One region of the Lysinibacillus sp. SGAir0095 genome, then DNA from elsewhere that is predicted to be linked to it. Evidence: predicted binding sites of a transcription regulator. Region 1 holds the regulator's gene; each other region holds the start of a gene.
The links. Region 1 encodes LexA, which represses DNA repair genes until DNA is damaged. Its sites were predicted from a motif close to CGAACATATGTTCG; they were not measured.
Positions count from the first base shown of each region.

Region 2: C1N55_RS08630 (YhjD family protein) is a predicted target of LexA. The motif match lies at 5,263-5,276, and genes of this name have one in related genera.
Region 3: parE (DNA topoisomerase IV subunit B) is a predicted target of LexA. The motif match lies at 4,521-4,534, and genes of this name have one in related genera.

Region 1 covers NZ_CP028083.1:1,536,075-1,544,194, reverse strand. The annotation lists gene C1N55_RS07610 (MerR family transcriptional regulator) at 168-572, shown strand; gene C1N55_RS07605 (YneB family resolvase-like protein) at 690-1,349, opposite strand; gene C1N55_RS20760 (cell division suppressor protein YneA) at 1,346-1,684, opposite strand; gene lexA (transcriptional repressor LexA) at 1,856-2,476, shown strand; gene C1N55_RS07590 (gamma-glutamyl-gamma-aminobutyrate hydrolase family protein) at 2,692-3,411, opposite strand; gene C1N55_RS07585 (prepilin peptidase) at 4,081-4,836, opposite strand; gene pilO (type 4a pilus biogenesis protein PilO) at 4,953-5,684, opposite strand; gene C1N55_RS07575 (malate synthase) at 5,684-6,271, opposite strand; gene pilM (type IV pilus biogenesis protein PilM) at 6,268-7,248, opposite strand; gene C1N55_RS07565 (prepilin-type N-terminal cleavage/methylation domain-containing protein) at 7,350-7,808, opposite strand; gene C1N55_RS07560 (type II secretion system F family protein) at 7,922-8,120, opposite strand, start outside.
Region 2 covers NZ_CP028083.1:1,764,045-1,772,164, reverse strand. The annotation lists gene uvrA (excinuclease ABC subunit UvrA) at 1-193, opposite strand, end outside; gene C1N55_RS08655 (formate--tetrahydrofolate ligase) at 436-2,109, opposite strand; gene C1N55_RS08650 (cold-shock protein) at 2,294-2,494, shown strand; gene C1N55_RS08645 (PstS family phosphate ABC transporter substrate-binding protein) at 2,652-3,815, opposite strand; gene C1N55_RS08640 (YitT family protein) at 4,043-4,642, shown strand; gene C1N55_RS08635 (hypothetical protein) at 4,664-4,852, opposite strand; gene C1N55_RS08630 (YhjD family protein) at 4,849-5,223, opposite strand; gene C1N55_RS08625 (VOC family protein) at 5,349-6,101, opposite strand; gene C1N55_RS08620 (YbaK/EbsC family protein) at 6,138-6,629, opposite strand; gene C1N55_RS08615 (phosphopantothenoylcysteine decarboxylase domain-containing protein) at 6,746-7,420, opposite strand; gene C1N55_RS08610 (YecA family protein) at 7,783-8,120, shown strand, end outside.
Region 3 covers NZ_CP028083.1:2,100,846-2,108,965, forward strand. The annotation lists gene parC (DNA topoisomerase IV subunit A) at 99-2,525, opposite strand; gene parE (DNA topoisomerase IV subunit B) at 2,522-4,498, opposite strand; gene plsY (glycerol-3-phosphate 1-O-acyltransferase PlsY) at 5,118-5,723, shown strand; gene C1N55_RS10360 (HesB/YadR/YfhF family protein) at 5,751-6,041, shown strand; gene C1N55_RS10365 (NUDIX hydrolase) at 6,159-6,608, shown strand; gene C1N55_RS10370 (flavodoxin family protein) at 6,667-7,224, opposite strand; partial or broken gene C1N55_RS21025 (3-hydroxyacyl-CoA dehydrogenase) at 7,409-7,509, shown strand; gene C1N55_RS10375 (oxidoreductase) at 7,760-8,120, shown strand, end outside.

The DNA of each region.
Region 1 (8,120 bases):
TAATTGTTATATGAACGATACAAACCAACAGCTAAAATTTATATCATAATTAAATCGTACTATTTCCTACTTAACTATTAAGCGAACTTTGAATTTCAGTATATTAAGTGATAAACTTTCCCTAATCATAAAGAAAAAAATATAAGTATAAGAAAAGGTGATAAATGATGACTACATATTCTATTAGTGAAGTTGCAAAAGAATTAAATCTCACAGTATACACCTTGCGATACTACGACAAAGAAGGACTCATGCCGTTTGTAGAACGGACACCTAACGGAACAAGATTGTTCAAAGATTCTGATATTACATTTCTTAAAGTAATTCAATGCTTAAAATCAACTGGAATGCCTATTAAGGATATTCGAAATTTTATAGCATGGTGCTCTGCTGGAGACTCTACCCTACAGCAAAGATACGAAATGTTCATCGATCGAAAAGCGACTGTAGAAGCACAAATGGAGGAACTGAAAAGAACACTTGAGGTAATTGAACATAAAACGCTATATTACAAAACTGCATTGGAAGCAGGTACGGAAGACGTACTTATAGATAACAAAGTAGGAATTTAATATGACTTTCTGTTGTAAGTTTGCTGAGTTGTCGGGGTTCGGAAATATTGAATAAGTGGTGGGGCTAGTTACTAGTAAGCTAGCCCCAAAATTAGCAAAGACCGATTAGACAAGAGTTTAAACTTCAAGTTCTTCAATATATTCTATGTATCTTCGATGTACAGTTGCTTTGCTAACTTGAAAGCCTACCCCTCGTAAAGTTGAGGCGATTTCTTGGAACGTCAGTCCTTTTTCTCGAAGATTAACAATCTCCTCGATTGGAACTTCTATTCTCTCTCTTCCTTCATGATTATGCCGATTTTTAATATTTAACTCGGGACGATAGCCATTATCAACAGCACGTCTCATTCCCCTTTTTATTTTGGCATTGTGAATTTTTCGTTGATACTCTTCCACAATTGCTAAAATCTCTAGCAGCATCGTATCCATCTCATTTAGGCTTAACTGTCCTGCGTTATTTAAGGAATAAACTATTGTGCCATTTTTTTGTAGTAAATGCAGGACAGCCATTCGTGCATTACCACGTCCTAAACGCGTTTCGTCTTGCACAAATAATACTGGTACATTTTTCTCTTTTATAAAGTCTAGCATTTCCAGGAGGCCATCCCTTTCAACTTCATAGCCACTATGTTGATCCTGAAATATTTCTAATACTTGAAAATTCATTTCACTGGCATAGCGTCGCAGTTCTTCTTCTTGTCGAACAAGCGAAGTCTCTTGCGTATTTTTTTCTGTACTTACCCGTGTATAAATGACTGCAGTGTTCTGTTTACTCATGGATTTTTAATCGCTACCTCTACTGAATGAAGCTCTTCTTCACTCTTTAAATTTGCAATATAGATACTTTTTTCATTAATTGGAACCGTAATAGCATGTCCTGCAACAATATGTTCCCCAGTAAGTCCATTTTCAGTTTTTACTTGCTTGATCCACTCTTGTTTTGTCATTTTACCACGATATTGTTCTGCTAGCGTCCATAAAGTATCACCATGCTGAATTTCAATTTGTTCATATGTTGTATTGCCCTTATCAGTAATTAATAGAAATGCTCCCATCACAAAGAAAGCAACGAATAACACCACAATATAAGTATTTTTTTGTAACCAGTTCATAATTTAACCCTCTTTTCGAATATTTGTTCTCACGAATGTATGTTCTTACTTTAATACGAACGTTTGTTTTTGTCAACAACGTTTTCGAACCTATGTTTGCATTTTTGTTCTTTCACTGATATACTATATGTAACTAATAGAGATACATATTCACAAAAAGAGGTGATAGAGTTGAAAAAAATATCAAAAAGACAAGAAGATATTTTAACATTCATAAAAGAAGAGGTTCGCACAAAAGGTTATCCGCCTTCTGTTCGTGAAATCGGGGAAGCAGTAGGTCTTGCCTCAAGTTCAACTGTACATGGACATTTAGCTCGTTTAGAAAGCAAAGGCTTAATACGTCGAGATCCAACTAAACCACGTGCAATTGAAATTCTAGACCAAGAAGAAGTAACAGTTCAAAAGCAATCCGTTGTTCATGTTCCCTTAGTAGGGAAAGTTACAGCTGGTCTTCCAATCACTGCAATCGAAAATATAGAAGAATACTTCCCTCTTCCAGATGCTTACGGTACTAGTGAAGAAAACCTATTCATGCTAGAAGTAATGGGAGAATCAATGATTGAGGCCGGTATTTTGGATGGAGATTATGTCGTTGTTAAACAAACGAACACTGCAAATAACGGAGAAATTGTTGTAGCAATGACAGAAGATGATGAAGCAACAGTAAAACGTTTCTTCAAGGAAAAAACTCATTTCCGTCTACAACCTGAAAATTCAAGTATGGACCCAATCCTAGTAAATAAAGTATCAATTTTAGGTAAAGTAGTAGGCTTATATCGTAATATCCATTAAAAAAGGTTGTCTCGTTAGTCTATAGACTGTGAGACAACCTTTTTTAGTTTATTAGTTTATTAGTTGGAATTTATGTTCTCGCTTAGGATGGATGTGATTATTTAGTAATTGGTTTTGATTACTTGACTGGCTATATGGTCGCTTGATTTTTAATGTGATCACATAAATGCGATTATGGTCACTTAGTTAATTTAGGATTCCGGGCCCTATCCTCATTAACTACCATTCTTTACTTTACTTTTACATGCATCGATAAACGATTTGAATAGATTTTTTGCGGTCTCATCATCTGCTATGGCCATTTCTTCAGGATGCCATTGTACTCCTACACAGTAAGGGTAATCCTTCATTTCAATGGCTTCTATGATGCCGTCACTTGCTTTGGCTGTAATTTGGAAGATGTCTGGCACCTTTTTTAAGGCTTGGTGGTGGAATGAATTCACTGCAACTTTTTCTTTACCGATAATTTCATACAGCATACTGCCTTTCGTAATCTCGATATAATGTGAAGCTTCTCTTCTTAAAGCATTTTGTTGATGCAGGATTGGCGTTTCCTCATATTGCGAATTGATATCTTGGTAGAGGGTCCCACCCAAAGCTACATTTAATAACTGAATCCCTCGACAAATTCCGAAGATTGGAATTGTCTTCTTCAGTGCTGCTTCTGTTAGCTCAAGTTCGACTTCATCACGTTGTAGCATGATCTGGCCGATTTTGATATGTGGTTCCTCGTCAAAAAAATGAGGATGAACGTCCACCCCACCTGTTAATAGTAATCCATCTATCCCATCAAGCAATTGATCTGCATCACTTTCAACCCCAAATGGAATATTCACCGGAATTCCACCAGCTTGAATGATGGATTTCACATATGCTTCATTGATACAATATTGCCCGTTGTTCGTTGTCATTGTGACACCTATTATGGGTTTCATTCAAACACCTCCAAAAGCTCTCTAAATTAATAACTTGCTTTAGAATATTCTATGTAAATTTGTTTTTTCCTCTAATCGAAAGTTGTTTACTACTTAACTTTCATCGGGTTCGCATTTCTTCCCATTTCCAATCATTGTATGTGTAATAATCTTTAATGGAAATAGGCTCGTAGTTTATGCAAAAATCAAGTAAGTGATGTCTTCTTTTTTCAAGCTCTATACTAGAAGAAAAAATTGAACAAAGCTCGTTTTTATTATTAAACTCGAATCTCTCATGCAGAACACTTCATTATCGTGATCACCATATGGGTTGAAGTTACCAAATCTACACGTTTGGCAGGAGGCGATTCTAATCTTGTTTGGAAGCTCTCTTTGAAGATTCTTTATACCTAGCTCTGTAACACTTGACGGCTTTGAGATTAGAAGTTGGTTACCAATATACACTTCATATTGGATAGTTTTTAATTCATCATCCACTGTTTGTTCGTACGTGGGGATTGTTGAAAGCGTATCATTAATCAGATAGTTAACTAATAGTGTTTGATTTTTTAACAAGATTCTTTCAACTCCTTTTAATCACTCATACTAGTTTCAATGGTTATAAGATTTATGGCTAATAGAAATGCCTCAACTGTATTTAAACAATTGAGGCAACTTTAAGGTTTTATTTTATGAAAATAGATTCGCATACCAGTCTAGTATGATGTCGCCATAGAAATAAACAATGATGGCAGCTAGAGCGATGGAGGGGCCGAATGGAACTGGGGTTTTCCTTCCTTGGTTGCGTACCTTAAGAACGATAATACCGACAATCATGCCAATGAAGGCAGCCAGAAATAGTGTTAATAATGTATTTAAAGTTCCTAAGACAAGGCCAATAAGGAAGAAGAGCTTGATGTCTCCCCCACCCATGCCACCTTTAGATAGTACGGCAATGAGATATAGGATACCAAAGCCTACAACTGCTCCTAAAAGGCTATCCCACAATGGGTCGATTGGTGAAAAAATGCGTCCTAATGCTAATATCGGTAAGAAAAACAATAACACTTTATCAGGAATAAGCATATAAGCGAAGTCAGATACTACGATAATCATTAATAAGGAAATGAACAGAAGTGCCACGGCTGTTTCCATCGTTATGCCTAATTTCCAGACAGCTAATGCAAATAATATCCCCGTAACAAGTTCTGTAAGGATATAGATTGGTGAAACCTTCGCCCCACAAGTACGGCATTTCCCTCGTAAAAATATGTATGACAATACAGGAATTAGATCTTGTAGGGTTAAACGACGATTACAATTTGTGCAATGCGATGGTGGTGTAGCGATGGACTCTTTTTTGGGCACTCTTAGGCCGACTACATTAAAAAATGAGCCAAAGACAAGACCAAAGATAAATGCAAACACGGTATAAACTAATTCCACAGTATGCACCTCCTATAAATAGAAATGATCGGGACCCGTCAATTTACGAATCCCGATAGTTTGAATGTTTTGCCTGACACTTGCCAGGAATTCTTAAATAGACGAAGTAAAACTTTTTAAGATTCACCCTCATAGTAGAAAGTCGTTACCTGAATGGATGCACTCAGCGTTTCTGCTTCCTCTTCCATGAATTCGCCTTCTTCACCTGGAAGTGTATAGCTTATTGAGTCAATATGCATGATACGCTTTAGGTTTTCAATTTCCTCTATGAATTGCTGGATATTTTCATAAACGGAAGCCTCGATTGCCAGGTTGAATGTAATTAGTTTTAGTTCAGGCGGGATAGACTCGGCAGCAATTTCTGATACTGGAGTTTCAACCGTTTCGCCTGTTTCTTCTCCTTGAACTGCTTCTTCAGCTTCTTCAACTTCACCAGTTTCTTGTGTTTCGGTTCCATCTGTAGCTCCCTCTTCTTCTGGGACAGGCACAATGGCTGATTCTGATACGAGTGCATCGTAGCTATTAAAGCCAATGGAAGTAATACGAGTTTCGGTCACATACTCAATTTCTTCTAGATTTAATAAGAGCTGATCAATTTCACGAGATTTCGGTAGTTTTTGACGAATTTCAAAAACATTCGAAACCTCTGTAGCCGATTCTTCCTCAATTGAAGTGATTTGGCCTTGAAGTGCCGTGATTTCTGATTGCAATGAACTTATGGAGCCTTCAAGTGCCTCAACATTATCCTTTTTCGGCAACACGATATAATAATATATGGCAAATAATAATGCAGCTATTAATGCAACAAGTAATAGTAAAGAAGAATTTTTATTACCAGAGAGCTTCATTATTGAACACCTCCAGTAGCTAGATAGGTCTCATTGATTAAGAGCGTAATTTCCACCGATTGACGAGGTATCACGTCAAAATTTGTCTCATTCTCTGTTCCAAGCTCCTCACCTAGTCCAGAGTTTGTAATCGAAAGGACTTGTCCATCTGTAAAGTATGCGCTGTTAGATAACCTCGAAATATAAGTCGAAACATCACTTAAAGTTTCAAAATCAATTGAAATCGAAACACTATCAGGGTTAAAATTATAGTTTCGTAAATAGGAATTACTCGGTTGCAATCCCTGTATTTCGTTGATTAAAAGTGAAACCGGGTATGACACTGTCTCGATAAACTGTAAGGATTGTTCAAGAGAACCTTGATTATTAGGTTGCAAATTAGCTGTGTCCCCTAGTAATTGATCACGCTGTGCAATTAAGTTCGTTTCTTCTTTTTGTAGTTCAGCTATTTCGGCCCGTGCACTAAAATATTGCCAGACTAAAAGTGACAATAATAATAAAGTGATAATGCCCAACAAGATATAAAGCAATCTTGATCCTTGCTGTTTTCTTTCATGATTGGGTATGAGGTTAATATCTGGTATCATGACTGAATCTCCTTTAACGCCAACCCAAGCAGTGATGCGTGCTTTGCTTTAAATCCTGGGTAGTTCTTATCTATTAGTGAATCATCAACCATCTTTACCGTAACAGGTAAAGTATCCTGTATATAGTTGTAGACATTCTCGATAAGTGGATTATCTCCCATGACAATAATTTCATCAACGGATTTTTCTCCCTTATGCAGAGAGAAACGGAAGAAATTCATAATACGATCAAGCTCAAGCACTTGGTCCATAATTGTCATTCGATAGTCTTCTAAGTCCCCATCATATGTAAATTCAAGCTCGTTTTCATTAAGAGGCTTCGCATGCCACTGCGAAATCGTCGTTGGAATTTGCTGAAAACGCAAGAAATCAACATGGCCATTCGAATAAATACAAATCGATAACTCATTCACAAGCCAATTGGCAATCAAATACGTTTTTTCATTATCAATTATTTGCAGCTTCTCAAGTAAGCGTAAATTACATAACGCACGGATGTCAGCAGCTTGTGGGTCCATATTAATGTCTAAGAACAGGTTAATATATTTATTTACTTCCTCAGAGGCAGCCGCAAACATCATAGCATGTCCATCCCCTTCTGTTGGATCATAGACATCAATCAGGGGATCTTGGAAGGGTAAATGAATACTGTGGCCAAGCTCCATTTGAACATATTCTTTTAGTTTATTTACTTCAACATCACGTGGATGCTCAAAGGATTTTAATAAAACAGTTGGATCGGGAACGAAAAATCGAACGTGCTGATTTTTTCCACCCCATCTAGTTGCATTCTCTTTAAAAATCTCAAATAAAGCCATCTCATCTTTTAAAGTGGCTTCATCAATCACATCATGAGGCAATGCAGCTTCAAACACCTCTGCCTGGGACAAATCGGGGCCCTTGGAAACAAGTGCGCGAAGGACATAATCATTAATTTCGATGGAAACATGGGAATTCTTATTCTTTCTATTGAACATGCGCAGGGCTCCTTTAATACATATTTTGAAGAATATTTCGGTGAAGTTAATTGCCTAATGAGACAACTAACATAGGAGTTAGTTGTCTTTTAGAGAATTAATTAACCACCTGCAGGAGCTGTTTGTGCTCCATTGATAGTAATAACTCCTTTTGATACAGTTGCACCAGATAATTGAGTGAGAGTTGCATCAGTAAAGGTATTACCTAAAGCTCCAGTAACAGGACTAGAAACAGTAAATGTAATTGTATTTGGAGTCCCTTTTTTGACGGAAACGTTAGTAATTTTCCCTGTATTTTCAAGGTATCCTCCATTAGTTAATTCAGCTTGTGTAGCAGTGTTATCTGCATCTGTTGGGTTATCAGTAAAATATAAGTTTGCAGCATCTAATACACTTATTGCATCTGCAACTTGGGCTTTAGCACGACTATTACTAATAATATTACCAATTGCAGGAATAGCAATTGCGGCAATTATTGCTAAGATTACTACTACAGCTAATAATTCGATTAATGTTAAACCTTTTTCGTTTTTAATACGTTTTTTCATTGTTTTAAACATATTAAAACCTCCTTTTAGTTTTTTGTTTTGATTAGTTTTTAGTATTTGCGTGGACGTAGTTTGCATACTATTTTCACCTCCCTGCAAAACGTCAATATCCCTATAAATTTTTATTACATTTGCTCGTATAGACTAAACATCGGTAAGAAGATGGCAGCTACGATGACCCCTACAATAGCGGCTAAGAACAAAATCATTAATGGCTCGATTAATGATTTTAATGTATCAACAGATCTTTCCACTTCTGCATCATAGAACTCTGCAACTTTTTGTAGCATATAATCAAGTGATCCTGTTGACTCACCAATCCTT
Region 2 (8,120 bases), 230 kb from region 1:
TCCCCTCTGTAGGCATCCCCATAGATTCCATATATTGTCTTTGACATTCCCTTTGTAAAATATCCATTGCTAAGGTCGACTTACCTGAGCCTGATGGTCCTGTTAAAACAACTAGTTTTTGCTTTGGAATCATCAGAGAAACATTTTTCAAATTATTCTCCTTGGCCCCATAGATTTCAATCATATCCTTCATAATCCTCTATTCCTCCTACCTGTATAATCTCGTATTGGAAACATCTACTTTACAATGATACAACATAAATGCCTATTAATTAATGGAACTACTCCGCAAAACATACAATTTATACAATATTTAACATTTTGAGTGAAAAAGTAGTGTTTGACTCCTTCAGTAAGTAAACCAGTATAGAAAAAATCCCTTAAAAATTAGACAAGTGCCTAACTTTTAAGGGACAATACATATCGGTTTAACGATTAAAATAAGCCAAGTGCATGTCCATCTTCAGTTACATCCATACGAAGAGCAGCTGGTTCCTTTGGTAAGCCTGGCATTGTCATGATGTCGCCTGTTAAACAAACGAGGAATCCTGCACCTAACTTAGGAATAACTTCTCGCACAGTAATTCTAAAACCTTCTGGTCGACCTAATTGTTTTGGGTCATCCGATAATGAATATTGCGTTTTAGCCATACAAATAGGGAGATCATCCCATTCCAATTGCTCTATTTGGGCAATTTGTTTTTTCGCTTTTTCTGTAAATTGGACACCTTCGCCACCGTATACTTTTTGAACAACTGTATTGATTTTTTGTTTAATTGACGCATTCGTTTTATAAAGAGGCGTAAAATGATGTGGTTCTTGAAGCACTTCAAGTACTTGCTCAGCAAGTTCAAGTCCACCCTTGCCGCCTTCTTCCCATACATTCGTAAGTGCTATACGGACACCGTTTGCATGAGCCCAATTTAAAATTGTATAAATTTCAGCTTCTGAATCCGTGATAAATCGATTTAATGCTACAACGGGTTCAATACCAAATTGACGAATCGTATCAATATGCTTTTCTAAGTTCGGAATTCCACTATTTAAAGCCGCTACATTTTCTTTTGAAAGCTCGTTTTTTGAAATTCCTCCATGCATCTTTAAAGCGCGAATCGTTGTGACAACAACTACAGCATCCGGAGCAAAACCACCTTGGCGTGCCTTGATATTCATAAATTTCTCTGCACCCAAATCTGCTCCAAAACCAGCTTCTGTCACGACAATATCAGCAAGCTTCCGTGCAGTTTGCGTGGCAATAATCGAATTACACCCATGTGCAATATTAGCAAACGGACCACCATGCACCAGTGCTGGAGTACCCTCTATCGTTTGAACTAAATTCGGTTTAAACGCATCTTTTAACAATAGGGTTAAAGCTCCTTCAACTCCCAAATCACGTACAAATACAGGTTCTTTCATATAAGTGTATCCGATGACAATATTAGCTAGGCGTTCCTTTAAATTTTCTAAGCTTGTTGCTAGGCAAAAGATGGCCATAATTTCAGACGCTACCGTAATATCAAAGCCATCTTCACGTGGCACACCTTGCACTGGACCACCTAACCCCACAACGATGTTACGCAAGGCACGGTCGTTTATGTCTAATACCCTCTTCCAAGTAATTCGTCTTGGATCAATTTGAAGCTCGTTTCCTTGATGTATATGATTATCAATGAGAGCAGCTAGGGCATTATTTGCAGTCGTTATACTGTGCAAGTCTCCCGTAAAATGTAGATTGATATCTTCCATCGGTACAACTTGTGAGTAGCCGCCACCGGTTGCACCACCCTTGATCCCCATTACCGGCCCTAGCGAAGGTTCTCGTAATGCTACGATTACTTTCTGCTGTAATTGCTTTAAAGCATCTGAAAGGCCAACAGTAATTGTCGACTTTCCTTCACCTGCTGGGGTTGGACTTGTTGCTGTAACAAGAACTACTTTCCCATTTGTACTTCCTGAAATTTTCGTACTATCAATTTTTGCTTTATATTTGCCGTATTGTTCGATTGCATCGAGTGGGATTTGAGCAGACTGTGCAATCTCCGTTATCGGCTTCATCTTCGTTTGACTTGCAATTTGTAAATCAGATAATGGTTTTGTTGTTGTCATATTCTCTGCCTACTTTCTCTCTATGTCTAGATTAATTATAAACTTATTATGACAAACAAAAAGGACAAGTTATCTAGATAAAATGTCAAAATGTTGACACTATTATAACAATCATGTATATTTTAATTCGGAATAGCTTCATATTAATACATGCCGAACTACGAAATAGGAGGAGAACGCCTCTATGCACCAAGGAAAAGTGAAATGGTTCAATAATGAAAAGGGCTATGGTTTCATTGAATGCAACGATGGTGAAGACGTTTTCGTTCACTTCACTGGCATACAAGAAGAAGGATTTAGAACGTTAGATGAGGGACAACCTGTGTCGTTTGATATTGTAGAAGGAAATCGCGGTCCCCAAGCCTCAAATGTTGTAAAACTATAAGTTGGTGCCAGTCAGACATACAAGTAAGACTGGTTTTTTTATTTTTAAAACATTACTACTTAAAATGAAGTATCGATTAATCGATACTTCATTTTTATATGAGAGAAATAGTATGAAGAATCAATGACTACAGCACGAAATAAATTGGTGGATTTTTCTACTCAAGAAGTGGAACATAACCAACCTTTTCAACAAGTTCTTGTCCTTCTGGGGATAAGATCCAGTCAATCAGTTTTTCTACGTTTTGGTTTTCTGTTCCAGCTGTAACAATGTAGAATTCCGAAGCAATTGGATAACTATTATTTCGGATATTCGCTTTTGTAGGAGGAACCCCATCAATCTCAAGTAATTTTATTTTGTTATTTTGGACCATTCCAGTCGAGTAAAAACGAAAAGTATAGCCTATAGCATTTTTATAGTTTTTATATTGTGATACTTCGCTTATAATGCCTCCCATCCCAGTTGCAACATCTTCAGTCGGTGCTTCCATTATTGGCGTTTCTTCCATAAATGCTTGCAAGGCAGACTGGGAACCACTATCTTCAGGTCGCTGAAATGCACGAATACTGTCATTTCCTCCCCCAACTTCTTCCCAATTGGTGATTTCTCCAGAATAAATACCTTTTAACTGTTCACTTGATAAGCCATTAATGTCATTCTTTTTATTCACAAAGAATACAAAGGCTTCTCTTCCAATTGGAGTTAATTTTAAATCTAGTCCAAGCCCCTCTGCACGGTTTAGTTGTGCCTTCGAGGGTGCCGCTGCGAAAATCATATCAACATTTCCTTCGAATAAATTCGTATAGGCATTTGGAGTTGTGCTCACAATCACTTCACTATTATGTAAATCATATTCTTTATCTGGATAAGTAGCTTGAACAACTGATGAGTATAAAGGATATAATGCGGTTGCCCCATCAATTCTAGGCAGGTTTTCTTTAATTTGTAATGAAGATGGTTCGCTTAAAGTGGCAAGCTTAGTGTTGTTTGAAAAAGGCATGTATTCATAAATATCCACCTCAGAATCTACGGTACCCAATTGGTTTTTATACCCTTCCTGTATAGGCTTTATAAATCCCAGTCCTAAGGCTATAAATGCGATTGTAAAAAATACTACTTTCCCTTTTTTCATTTTAAACAATTGGAATAAATTATAGATAAAGGTTAAAAACAATAGAATTGCTACTGCGAGTATAAGCCCAATATATTGAATTTCCCCCATAATCAAAGTGTACATTGCAGCTATACCTGTAAAAAATGTAATGCCAATAAATATAAAAATAGACATAAATATTAGCTCCAAAACTGATCGCTTTTGCACGTTTCAAACCTCCTTCCATCTACTTACTTCGATTTATATGAGGGAAATTCCTTTTTTACAATAACTCTTAATTTGAAATGTCCTTTTAACCTTCTTCAATTTCATATTTTCAATTATTTAAACAGAGTACGTATCTTATTCATGAAGAACTCATAAATTTGATATAGGCATTGGAAAGTTAAAATATTTTAACTTTTCCTCCTACTATACATAAGAGGGGAACTTATTTGAGATCAAAAAAGCTCTATAAAATTTATATTTACGACCTACTTCAAAAAATTCCATGGATTATTGCAGGTGCTTTTATGGCTGCTATTAGTCTCGAAGTAATTCTAATTCCGAATGGGTTGATTGATGGAGGAATAACTGGTGTATCGATGATGCTCTCGGAAGTACTTGGGTTATCATTAAGTGCTCTTCTATTTATACTGAATATCCCTTTTATTTTGCTAGGCTATATTCACTTAGGAAAGCGCTTCGCTTTCTGTACCATGTTAGGAATCGTTGCATTAACTGTCTCAACTGGAATTTTGGACGTATTTCCACCCTTCCTATATGGAAATTCTATATTATTGATTTTCATAGGTGCTATTCTACTTGGGATGGGCATTGGTATTGTCCTTCGGAACGGTGGAGCATTGGATGGGACTGACGTGCTAGCAATTCTAATTTCCAGTAGAACTTCTTATTCAGTTGGCGAATCTATTTTTATCATAAATATCTTTATATTTATTTTTGCTTTTCTTCTATTCGGATTGATGGGTGCGATCATTTCGATCATTACATATTTTATTGCAACAATCGTTGTCGATGTGGTTAGGACCTAGATACTATAATTCATAAAGAAATTAGAGATTATGCTGGGAATGCCTTCTTTTTAGGGATTTCTGCAATTCATTCTTTCCTTTTAAAGTTAGTAGATGTAATGCAAATTTAATTTCTTCTTGGGATTTCTTTTCAAGAATAGGCAATATTTCTGCCATTAACTTTTTCCGTTCCACCTCAGAAAGGCGGTCATTTTTTTCATCATTATTCATGGTGACACTTCCCCAGAAACTTCTTTTATTAACAAGTTAATTTTTCGCTCTACTTGCTCTTTCAGTATTTCACCATGGTACTTTAAGGGTATGATTTTCCCCCGATAATTGAAGCTGTATAGACATTCATTTTGATTAAAACATTGATACTTTTCATAGGTTACACCCTTTTTATATAGTAATTTTGATACTTTATTAAATTCCTCTTTCAACATTTCTAACTGCTGTGTACAAAAAGATAAATATGGTCGTTTCACTTTAAATGATTCAAATAATTTCTGGTCGTGTTTGACGGACTTAATCGCTAACTCTAAAATGACATACAAATGGATCATTGGTTTTATTTCATTCGGTAAATCCATTTCGATCACTCACTTTCCCCAACAACTAGTTAATTTAAATTCATTATACGAACATTTGTTCTTAATTTCAAGAGCAATCATAAAAAAAGAACATGCTCTGAGAAAATACTCAAACCATGTTCTTATACTAGCGTTTATTTATTGAAGAGATATTTCGCTCCCTCTAACACTACTTCTAGTTTTTCCATTCCACCATGAATGGAAATTTGAGAGATTTTATTTTCCCCTGCAGATTTTTTAAAGGTTAATATACAGTTCGGGGTTTTTACCATTTTTGCAATGTCTGTACCTTCTACCTCAAAATCAAAAGCTCTTCCCCACTCCGTTGCAATCGTTAAATCTTCAACCTCAAATTCGATTGCTTTGATCTGTAGGTTACCAAGTGGATGAGGTTTAATTGTACCTGACTCAGTAAGATCTTTTAAGCGCTCATTGTCATTTCCTTCCCATTGAATGATGAATGGGAATTCAAGACTTTGACCTTGTTTTCCAAAGTGAAGCAGCTTCCATTTCAAAACAGAACCGTCTGGTCGTGTTCTGGAAAAATTATCTGGTCCATATACTTCATAGCCTAATGAGCTTAGTTTTTCTGCATCCTCTTCAATCGAAGTTGATCGCATAGCTAAACGAACTACTCCATTTTGAAATTGTTTCAATTTATATGTTTCATGTAAAGTGAAAGGTTTGGAAGCTGCTTCTTCAAATAAAGCCTCGTTGAAAATCCCGATAAATTCGATATAAGATAAGCCAAAGTAACATAATGAGTTATATGTTCCCCACATTTCATGCTTACCACCATTAACAGTATGTAACCCAATTTCTCTGGTTTTTTCTACAAGTTGTTCGGGTTTTTCCACAAAATGAACAAGATGATCAAATAAATACAATGAATCTTCTCCTCCCTCTATCGTTTATTGCTAAATTTAGCTTGTGCTGACTGCGGCATCCCAGTCTTTGCTGACATCTATCCAAAGAACGGCTCCCGAATATTGTTCTAGCTCATCACAAGTTAATTTTATAGCGGAATTGACGCTTCCACAGGCTGGAAAAACAGTTTTAAAGCGTTTCATGGAAATATCTAAATATACCTTTAAATCTTTTGCTAAACCAAATGGACAAACCCCTCCGATGACATGCCCAGTTTGCTCTACTACTTCCTCTGCCATCAACATTTTTGCTTTTACATCAAACTGAGAACGGAATTTTTTATTATCAATTTTAGCATCTCCTGCTGTTACAACTAAAAATGCGTGACCTTCCTTATCTTTAAAGGACAGGGTTTTCGCTATTTTTGCAGGAATTACATTAAGAGCATTAGCTGCTTGTTCAACTGTAGCACTAATTTGGTCAAATTCTAATATATCTTGTTCACGATTAAATTTTTTCAAATGTTCTTTTACACTTTGCAATGACATACCCTTCCAATCCTTCCATTCTATTTACATTTCATTATACACAGAAAAAAAAGTATAAAGTAAGAATCCTGTTATTCTATAGAAAAAAGACTGGAGGAATCCAGTCTTTTCAACTCTTATCTGCTCGCTAATATCTCTACTAACTTACTTGCTGTTTTTTCTTTTCCTTCTACTTTCAAAACCTCACCATCCTGAGCAACGATGAAATGCGGCTCGTCCATTCCATAAAGCGATTTCGAGCTGTTGGCAACCATTAGCTCAGCCTTTGATGATTCCATACGTAATTTAGCTCGACTAATTAGATAATCAACATCTTCTGTCGCTTCCAATTTAAAACCAATTAGTGTTGTATGAGGTGACCATCCTTTAATCTGGCCTAATATTTTCGGTGCTTTTTTAAAATGAATGACAGGGGGCTCATCTGAAGGCATTTTCCCTTTTTCCTCCAAAAGATTACCTGATTGATCGTATACCTTATCAATAATCCAATCGGATCCTGCAGCCGCCATGATGAGATAGTCGACAAATTCATTTTGGACGATCGACTGTATTTTAGCCCCCAAATCTTCAATACCCTCAAACATCACTAATCGCATTTCATCTGCGTTTTGTGGAAGTTTGGCAAAATAGCCATGTAAATATATCACTTCTGCCCCAGCAGCTAATGCAGCCTCTCCAAGAAAGCAACCCATCGCTCCTTTAGATAAATTCGTATGGCCACGCACATTATCCCATTTTTCTAATGTACCACCACTTGTAATTAAAACCTTTTTGCCATTTAATGTATTCATTCTAATCACCTATTTTAATCGATATTTGAATATCACCATTATATATTAAGAATTACCAATAAAGTTATTATTAAGGTTAAAAAAGTATAGAAGTAGCAAATCTCTTACTAATAGATTTCCAATAGAATACCTCTATTTCACTTTCTAATATAAAATAATTCTATTAAATTTGCATTTTCAATTCTATTTACGATTTTCGAAACATATAAAATAAATATATTTCCGATATTTCTAATAGTTTAAAATAAACTATTATTTTTCATCGGAAAATAAAGTCGTTATTATTATAATTGGATAGTAATATCGAATTAGCTTATTCATTTAAACATTCATCTAGAATTAATGAAAAGGAAGTGTTGTTCATGGTAGGACGCAATGACCCATGCCCATGTGGAAGTGGGAAAAAATACAAAAAATGTTGTGAAGGAAGGCAGCAAGTTACGACTGAAAAAGTATTTTTAGACGAAATCGAACTTGTCCTTCAAACATTTTATAACGTATACCCTGAAAAGAAAGATATTAAAGATTATATCAATCTAGTAAACGAATGGTTACCTAAACTAGAATCCCACTTACAACGTGAATTAATCGAAGCGGTTGCACTTGATGACTTCTTCTTCCATAAACGGTCTGATATCTGGGAAAACTATTTAAAGCGAACAATGAAAAAAATGATACGTCCGAAAATGGTGGATCTCTT
Region 3 (8,120 bases), 560 kb from region 1:
TTCAGAATATTATTAACTGCAAATTTCTAAGCTAATAAAAAAAGATATATAAAAACGTGGTAACGTTTTTATATATCTCATACGAGTTAAAATTACTCCTACTCTTTTGTCGACACATTAACACGCATTAATTTTCCGTCATTGGATACATCTATTTTTAATGATCCATTCGAGTAGCGATCTGCTTTCGATAAAGATTTCACAACAATGGTTTCTTGCACATTTTTCTCTGTTTCTAATAAAACAGTATCATTCGCAGAAACAACTTTAACGGTGAAGATTCGATGAGGATTTGATTTTAATTCTTTTAAAGTGACTACGCCTCGTTTAGCTCTAGAACTTTTTTCAACTTCAGAAACATTCATTCGTTTTACTGATCCTCGATGTGTCACGATGACTACTTCTTGATTATCTTCTGAATTTAATAGATTTACAGCTGTTAAAACGTCTTCATCCTTTAAATTGATACCTTTAACCCCACCAGTTTTAACTCCTGTTACAGGGATTTCTTCGATATCAAAACGAAGACAATAGCTTAGATAAGTTGTTAGTAAGATTTCTGATTCTGTTGAAACAAGACTTGCGAAAATTACTTCATCTTCACCTTTGATATTCATTGTTTTAATAGGCTTAGAATAGCGAGTAACAGAGTAATCTGCTAAGGCAGAGCGTTTAATTTGCCCTTCTTTTGTTGCAGTAAGTATATAAATATTTTCTTTGTCGAACTTGTCAATACCAATCACTTCGATAATTTCCTCATCTTGATCAATTGGGACAATACTTGATATATGCTGCCCAAGATCCTTCCAACGAATATCTGGTAATTCATGAACCGGTTGATAAATGTAGTTTCCTTTATTCGTAAAGAGCAATAAATGATGTTGAGTGTTAAGAGTTTCTTCAAATAATAGATAATCAGAATCCTTCATTGCAAAATCCTGACCATTCGAAGCTGAATGAGACCTTGTACTTGTACGTTTTACATAGCCGTCTTTCGTTACCGTGACAACAACTTCTTCACTTGGCACAAGTACATCCAGCGTTAACTTAATTTCTTCGATTTCTGCTTGTATAATTGAACGACGTTCTTCAGCAAATTTTGTTCGAATTTCAGCTAACTCAGATTTGATTACTTTAATCAATTGTTTTTCATTCCCCAGAATATCGTTTAGCCTTGCAATGGACTTTTCAAGCTCTTCTTGTTCTGCACGTAGCTCTGTAATATCTGTATTGGTTAAACGATATAATTGTAAACTTACAATTGCTTCTGATTGAGACTCTGTAAAACCAAATTGAGCTTCTAAATTAGATTTTGCATCACGTTTATCTTTTGAAGAACGAATCGTCGCAATCACTTCATCTAAAATGGATATAGCTTTAATTAACCCTTCTACGATATGTAAGCGATCATTAGCCTTTTTAAGGTCAAATCTAGAACGTTTTGTTACTACATCCTTCTGGTGGGCTATATAAGAATCCAGCATTAATGGAAGAGTCATCATTGTCGGACGACGGTTATGAATAGCAATCATATTAAAATTGTAATTGACTTGTAGTTCAGTTGATTTATAAAGGTAGTTTAATATACCAACTGCTTGTACATCCTTCTTTAACTCAATCACAATACGAAGGCCAGTACGATCAGATTCATCTCGAATTTCAGAGATTCCCTCTAAGCGTTTATCTACCCTCTGTTCATCAATTTTCTTTACTAAGTTAGCTTTATTAACCTCGAAAGGAAGTTCAGTAATAATAATTTGCTCTTTTCCACCTTTTAGCGCTTCAATTGTGGCTTTTGATCGAACAATTATTTTCCCTCTGCCAGTTTCATATGCTTTTTTAATACCCTCTACACCTTGAATAATACCACCTGTCGGGAAATCAGGTCCTTTAATAACCGTCATTAGATCATCAACAGAACAATTTGGCTTATCTAAACGCATTAGTACTGCGTCAAGTGATTCAGTTAAGTTATGCGGTGGAATGTCTGTCGCATAACCAGCAGAAATTCCTGTAGAACCGTTAACAAGCAAGTTTGGAAATCTCGAAGGTAATACAGTCGGTTCTAAATCTTGATCATCAAAGTTTGGTACGAAATCAACAGTTCCTTTATTGATATCACGAAGCATTTCGGCAGCAATAGCAGATAAACGTGCTTCAGTATAACGCATCGCTGCAGGTGGGTCACCATCAACCGAACCGTTGTTCCCATGCATTTCAATAAGCATATGACGCATTTTCCAGTCCTGACTTAGACGAACCATAGCATCATAAACGGATGTATCACCATGTGGGTGGAAATTACCGATTACGTTCCCTACTGTTTTGGCAGATTTTCGGAAAGGCTTTTCGTTTGTGTTTCCTTCATTGAACATGGCATAAAGAATTCTTCGTTGTACGGGTTTTAAACCATCACGGGCATCAGGTAAAGCACGATCCTGAATGATGTACTTACTATAACGACCGAACCGATCGCCCATCACTTCTTCTAACGGTAACTCTTGATAACGTTCGGGTGTCGTCATACTTCTAAGTCCTCCTCATGTTGGATGAAATCACTATCTAGGATATTTAAGTCATCCTCCATACCAAAATCTACATTGGATTCAATCCATTTACGTCTAGGTTCTACCTTATCACCCATCAGTGTTGTAACGCGACGCTCTGCACGTGCTCCATCTTCAATTGTTACACGGATTAACGTTCTTGTTTCTGGGTTCATTGTAGTATCCCATAATTGATCGGCATTCATTTCTCCTAATCCTTTATATCGTTGGAGCATATACCCTTTTCCAACCTTTTGGATAGCCGATTGCAGTTCCTTTTCTGTCCAAGCATATTCAATCACTTCTTTTTTACCAGCACCTCTAGAAACCTTGTAAAGTGGCGGTAATGCAATATAAACTTTCCCTGCGTCAATTAAAGGTCTCATATATTTATAGAAGAAAGTTAATAGTAATACTTGAATATGGGCACCATCCGTATCGGCATCGGTCATAATAATCACTTTGTTGTATGCGGAATCATCTATATTAAAATCCGCTCCTACTCCAGCACCAATCGTATGAATAATTGTTGAGATTTCTTCATTTTTCATGATATCTGCTAGCTTAGCTTTTTCTGTATTAATTACTTTACCGCGCAGTGGTAAAATCGCTTGGAAAGTACGGTCACGTCCTTGTTTAGCAGAACCGCCAGCAGAATCACCCTCTACTAGGTATAATTCATTTCGAGCGGCATTTTTAGACTGGGCAGGAGTTAACTTCCCAGAAAGTAGTGTACTTGATTTTTTCTTCTTCCCGCTACGAGCATCCTCTCTTGCTTTACGAGCGGCTTCACGAGCTTGCTGAGCACGGATTGCCTTTCGAACAAGAGAAGCAGACAACTCAGCATTTTCTTCTAATACATAAAGCATTTGCTCTTGTACCACACTCTCAACTGCAGAACGAGCTTCAGTTGTTCCAAGTTTACTTTTTGTTTGTCCTTCAAATTGTAGAAGATGCTCAGGAATACGAACAGAAACAATTGCCGAAAGACCTTCTCGAATATCCGTTCCCTCTAGGTTTTTATCTTTTTCCTTTAGAAGGCCGACTTTGCGGGCGTATTCATTAAACACTTTTGTCATGGCAGATTTTGCACCAGTTTCATGTGTTCCACCATCACGAGTACGCACGTTATTGACAAAGGAAAGAATCGTTTCTGAATAGCCATCATTAAATTGAAATGCAAACTCAACCTCAATGCCTTCCTGAGAACCTTCTACATATTTAACAGGGTGAAGAACATCTTTTTCCTCATTTAAGTAAGTAACAAATGCTTCAATACCGCTCTCATAATGAAAAATATCAGTCTGTCCATCACCACGTTCATCAATTAATTCAATTTTTAACCCTTTTAATAAAAAGGCAGATTCACGCAGACGTTCAGCTAATATGTCGTAATTAAATTTAGTAACAGAGAAAATATCTTTGTCTGGAAGGAAATGAACGTTTGTTCCTGTTTCTTTTGTAGTTCCAATCACTTCAAGAGTTGTAACCGGTTTCCCACCATGCTCGAAGCGTTGGCGATAGATTTGTCCATCACGATAAATGGTAACTTCTAAATATTTGGAAAGTGCATTCACAACGGAAGAGCCTACACCATGTAAACCACCACTTGTTTTATAGCCACCTTGTCCAAATTTTCCTCCAGCATGAAGGATTGTAAAAATGACTTCAGGAGTTGGTTTCCCCATTTTGTGCATCCCAGTAGGCATTCCTCGACCATAATCTCGAACGCTTACAGATCCATCCTCATGAATTTTTACGATGATATGTGATCCAAATCCACCAAGAGCTTCATCTACCGCATTATCCACTATTTCATAAACTAAGTGATGAAGACCTCGACTGTCTGTGGAGCCAATATACATTCCTGGTCGCTTTCGAACCGCTTCTAAACCTTCTAATACTTGAATGGCATCGTCATCATATGCGATCCCTGGCTGATTTATTGCCAAATCAAATCCCCCTCCAAAAATACAAACATCCGTTCTATCTCTATATCAATCGTAATGATTATAGTAATTTCTGTCAATATTTCAATAACAGAAATAAGCTTTCTTATTGTATCAAACTCATGTGGCTCTATACAAATAGAAGTTTAGTTAATCAAATTCGCCTTGGTTTTAAGGCCAGACTTCACCAGAACTCGTTCGAGTAAAATCATTTTTGAAAATCTGTACCATCAACCGGAGACTTAGCCTCACGCAGGTTAATTTTATACCCTCTTTTTTTAATTTCTTATTCACAGCAATTATATAAGTACTTACTATTCCCGTGAAGTTAATTTTTACTAATTATACCTGTTAATTTAAAAACATATTGTACATTTATTCACGATAATTTTCACTTTTTCCTTCAACTTCATTCATTTTCTTTAAAAAAACTTTGTTATGATAGTATCACCATCAAGAATTGTATAAAATGCTACACAAGAAGTGACACTTAATGAAGGTCTTCTAATTTGTTGGTTAAATCATCTAAATACAAATACATCTTCCTCAAATGGTTAAAAAGGTGGTATATTGTTATTACAAGTATTAGTACCAACTATTAATTTTTTGAAAGGAACATTCTATGGTTAATGCAATTATTCTTATTTGTGCAGCATATTTAATCGGCTCTATTCCTTCTGGTCTTTGGATTGGCAAGATATTCTATAAAACTGATATTCGAGAGCATGGCAGTGGAAATTTAGGTGGGACAAACTCATTTCGCGTACTCGGAAAGAAAGCCGGCCTAATCGTTACGATACTCGACATCTTAAAAGGGACAGCAGCAACATTATTGCCACTACTACCCCTTTTCACTGAAACAACTATCCATCCTCTGATTTTAGGAGCTATAGCAGTTGTTGGACATATGTTCCCAATCTTTGCTGGATTCCGAGGAGGTAAGGCTGTAGCAACTTCTGGCGGTGTATTATTAGGCTATGCTTGGCCACTATTTCTTTTATTGGTCGCAGGATTCTTTGTAGCATTAAAACTAACGAAAATAGTTAGTTTGTCATCGATGATTGTTTCAGTCGTTGCTTTGATTTATAGTATTATTTATGTAATTGTCACAGGTGATGTAGCCTTATTAATTTTAATTTTACTATTAACGGCATTCATTTTCTATCGCCATCGTGCAAATCTAAAACGTATAAAAGATGGAACTGAACCAAAAGTGAAATGGATGTAAAGAATGGTCTGAAGGGAAGTTTATGGAATGAACATTAAAGTTACCAAGGAAGCATTGCGTTGGTTTAAAGAAGAAATGGAAGTATCACCAGGCGACATGATTCGTTTCTACGCACGATATGGTGGTGCCTCTCCCTTCCACGAAGGATTTTCACTAGGTATGAATCGTGAAGAGCCACATGATATAGGGGTAAAAGAAACAATTGAAGGTGTTCATTTCTATATAGAAAAAGACGATCTTTGGTTCTTTAATGAACATGATTTACTGGTAGATGTAAATATAGAAACAGAAGAACTTAAATATGACTATTTAAAGTGATATCAAGAGCGGGAAGTAACCTAATGAGGACTTCTCGCTTTTTTATTTTAATAAAGGTTTTTAAGTAATTAGAATCGAATAGTAATAGCTAAATAAGAATTTAAATGAGGTCTTAATATGGAATATTATAAATCAATCCGTATATTTGTTGGCTCTAAACCGTTAATTTTACCTGGCTCTGTTGTCATCATTGTAAATAATCAAAAGGAAATTCTTTTGCAACAACGCCCTAATGGCAGCTGGGGTTTACCTGGAGGTTTGATGGATTTAGGTGAAAGCTACGAGGAAGTAGCTTGTAGAGAGGTTTTTGAAGAAACAGGATTAATCATTCAAGATTTGAAATTGTTAGGGGTCTTTTCAGGAAAAGATTACTACTGCAAAATCGAAAATGGCGATGAATTTTATTCGGTCACAGCCGTTTTTCTTACTAAATCCGTTAGTGGTGATTTAAGGCTCAATCAAGAATCAAAGGAATTAAAGTACTTTTCACCACTTCGGCTTCCAGAAAATATAAAACATGAGTACAAAGGATTTATTACACCCTATATCGAAGAAATCGTCTCCTGATTTCTCCATCATAAAACGAGTTGACTCTCATGCTATCAACTCGTTTTAACTAACTGATTCAATTAGACGCCAACTGTTTTTTCAATGCGGAATTCATCCCACTAGCAGCAGCAATAGATTTCGTATCAATTTGAATCTCTCCTGGTTTACTTGCTTTTCCGATTAAGTAACTTTCCAGTGTCATTCCAAAAAAGTCACAAATGTATTGAAACTGTTGTATCATCGGAAGTGCCTTAATAGATGGCCGATCTCCTCCTACGGCAATTACATATGCACTTTTCTTCGCTAATTCTTCTCTAAAGTTAGGACGGTCTTTATCTCGTAAAGTTTGAGACCACCGATCAATAAACAGCTTCATTGTCCCACTCATACTATACCAATAGACTGGGGTAGAGAAAATAAGTATGTCATGCTGAAGTACCTTATCAATAACTACATTATAATCATCTAGAACCTCTTGAAAACCCGCCTCTGAATGCCGTTCATCCTTGATGGGTAAGATATTATATTCTCTTAGATATATTCTTTCAACTGTTAAACCATTTATAACTTGCTCGGTTAGCCATTCCGTATTCCCATTTTCCCTTGTACTTCCATAAATAACCGCAATTGACATGCCTTGATTCGCTCCTTTCCAACCAACATATTCATTTTCAACATATGAAAGAACCCTAATACGATCTCTAACCGTGACTAAGCATTTAATCCCTGTAAAGAAACAGTAGCATGTATACGATGAAATGTGAACAGAAAAATATTGTTCAAAACCTAGTAAGAGGTTTTGCTATGAAGTATTAAAAATTATTCTAGCAGGTAGTGGTTTTTAGGAAGTCAGATTGCGTTTCAATCCGCTTTTAAAGGATATGATGTTGCAGTGAATGATATTAATGATGAAGGTATCGATGTTTAAAAAAATCAATTTTCATGCCAAGATTGATTGAACCTTATTCTCCTATATATTAAGCAACAATACTCCCCTATTTATTTTATGATGATCTTATCCCTAACCTATCCCATTTCTTAAAACAAGATTGCAAGGTTTTCTTCTGTTTTTCTATTTAGAACATATAATAAAACATATTTTACTAGACATTAAGCAAGAAGTTAAACTCCATCGATTGATTTAAAGTAAATTAAGGAGTGTGTGATAAATGACTAATGGTTGGACTAAAAGAGAGATTCGTGATCTAACAGGAAAAGTAGCAATTGTTACAGGAGGGAATAGTGGAATCGGTTACGAAACAAGCTTAGCCTTAGCAGAAAATTACGCTACTGTAGTTCTTGCTGTCCGTAATATCAATAAAGGACTTGAAGCTGTAGATAAAATTAAGAAAGAATTTCCTAATGCAGATATTCACGTAATGAAATTAGACTTAAATGAATTAGAAAGTGTAAGGGAGTTTGCAGAAGAATTTAGAAAAAAATTTCGTTCTTTATCTATATTGATCAACAATGCTGGCGTACTAATGCCTCCTCGTAAAGAGACAAAGGATGGTTTTGAATCTCAGTTTG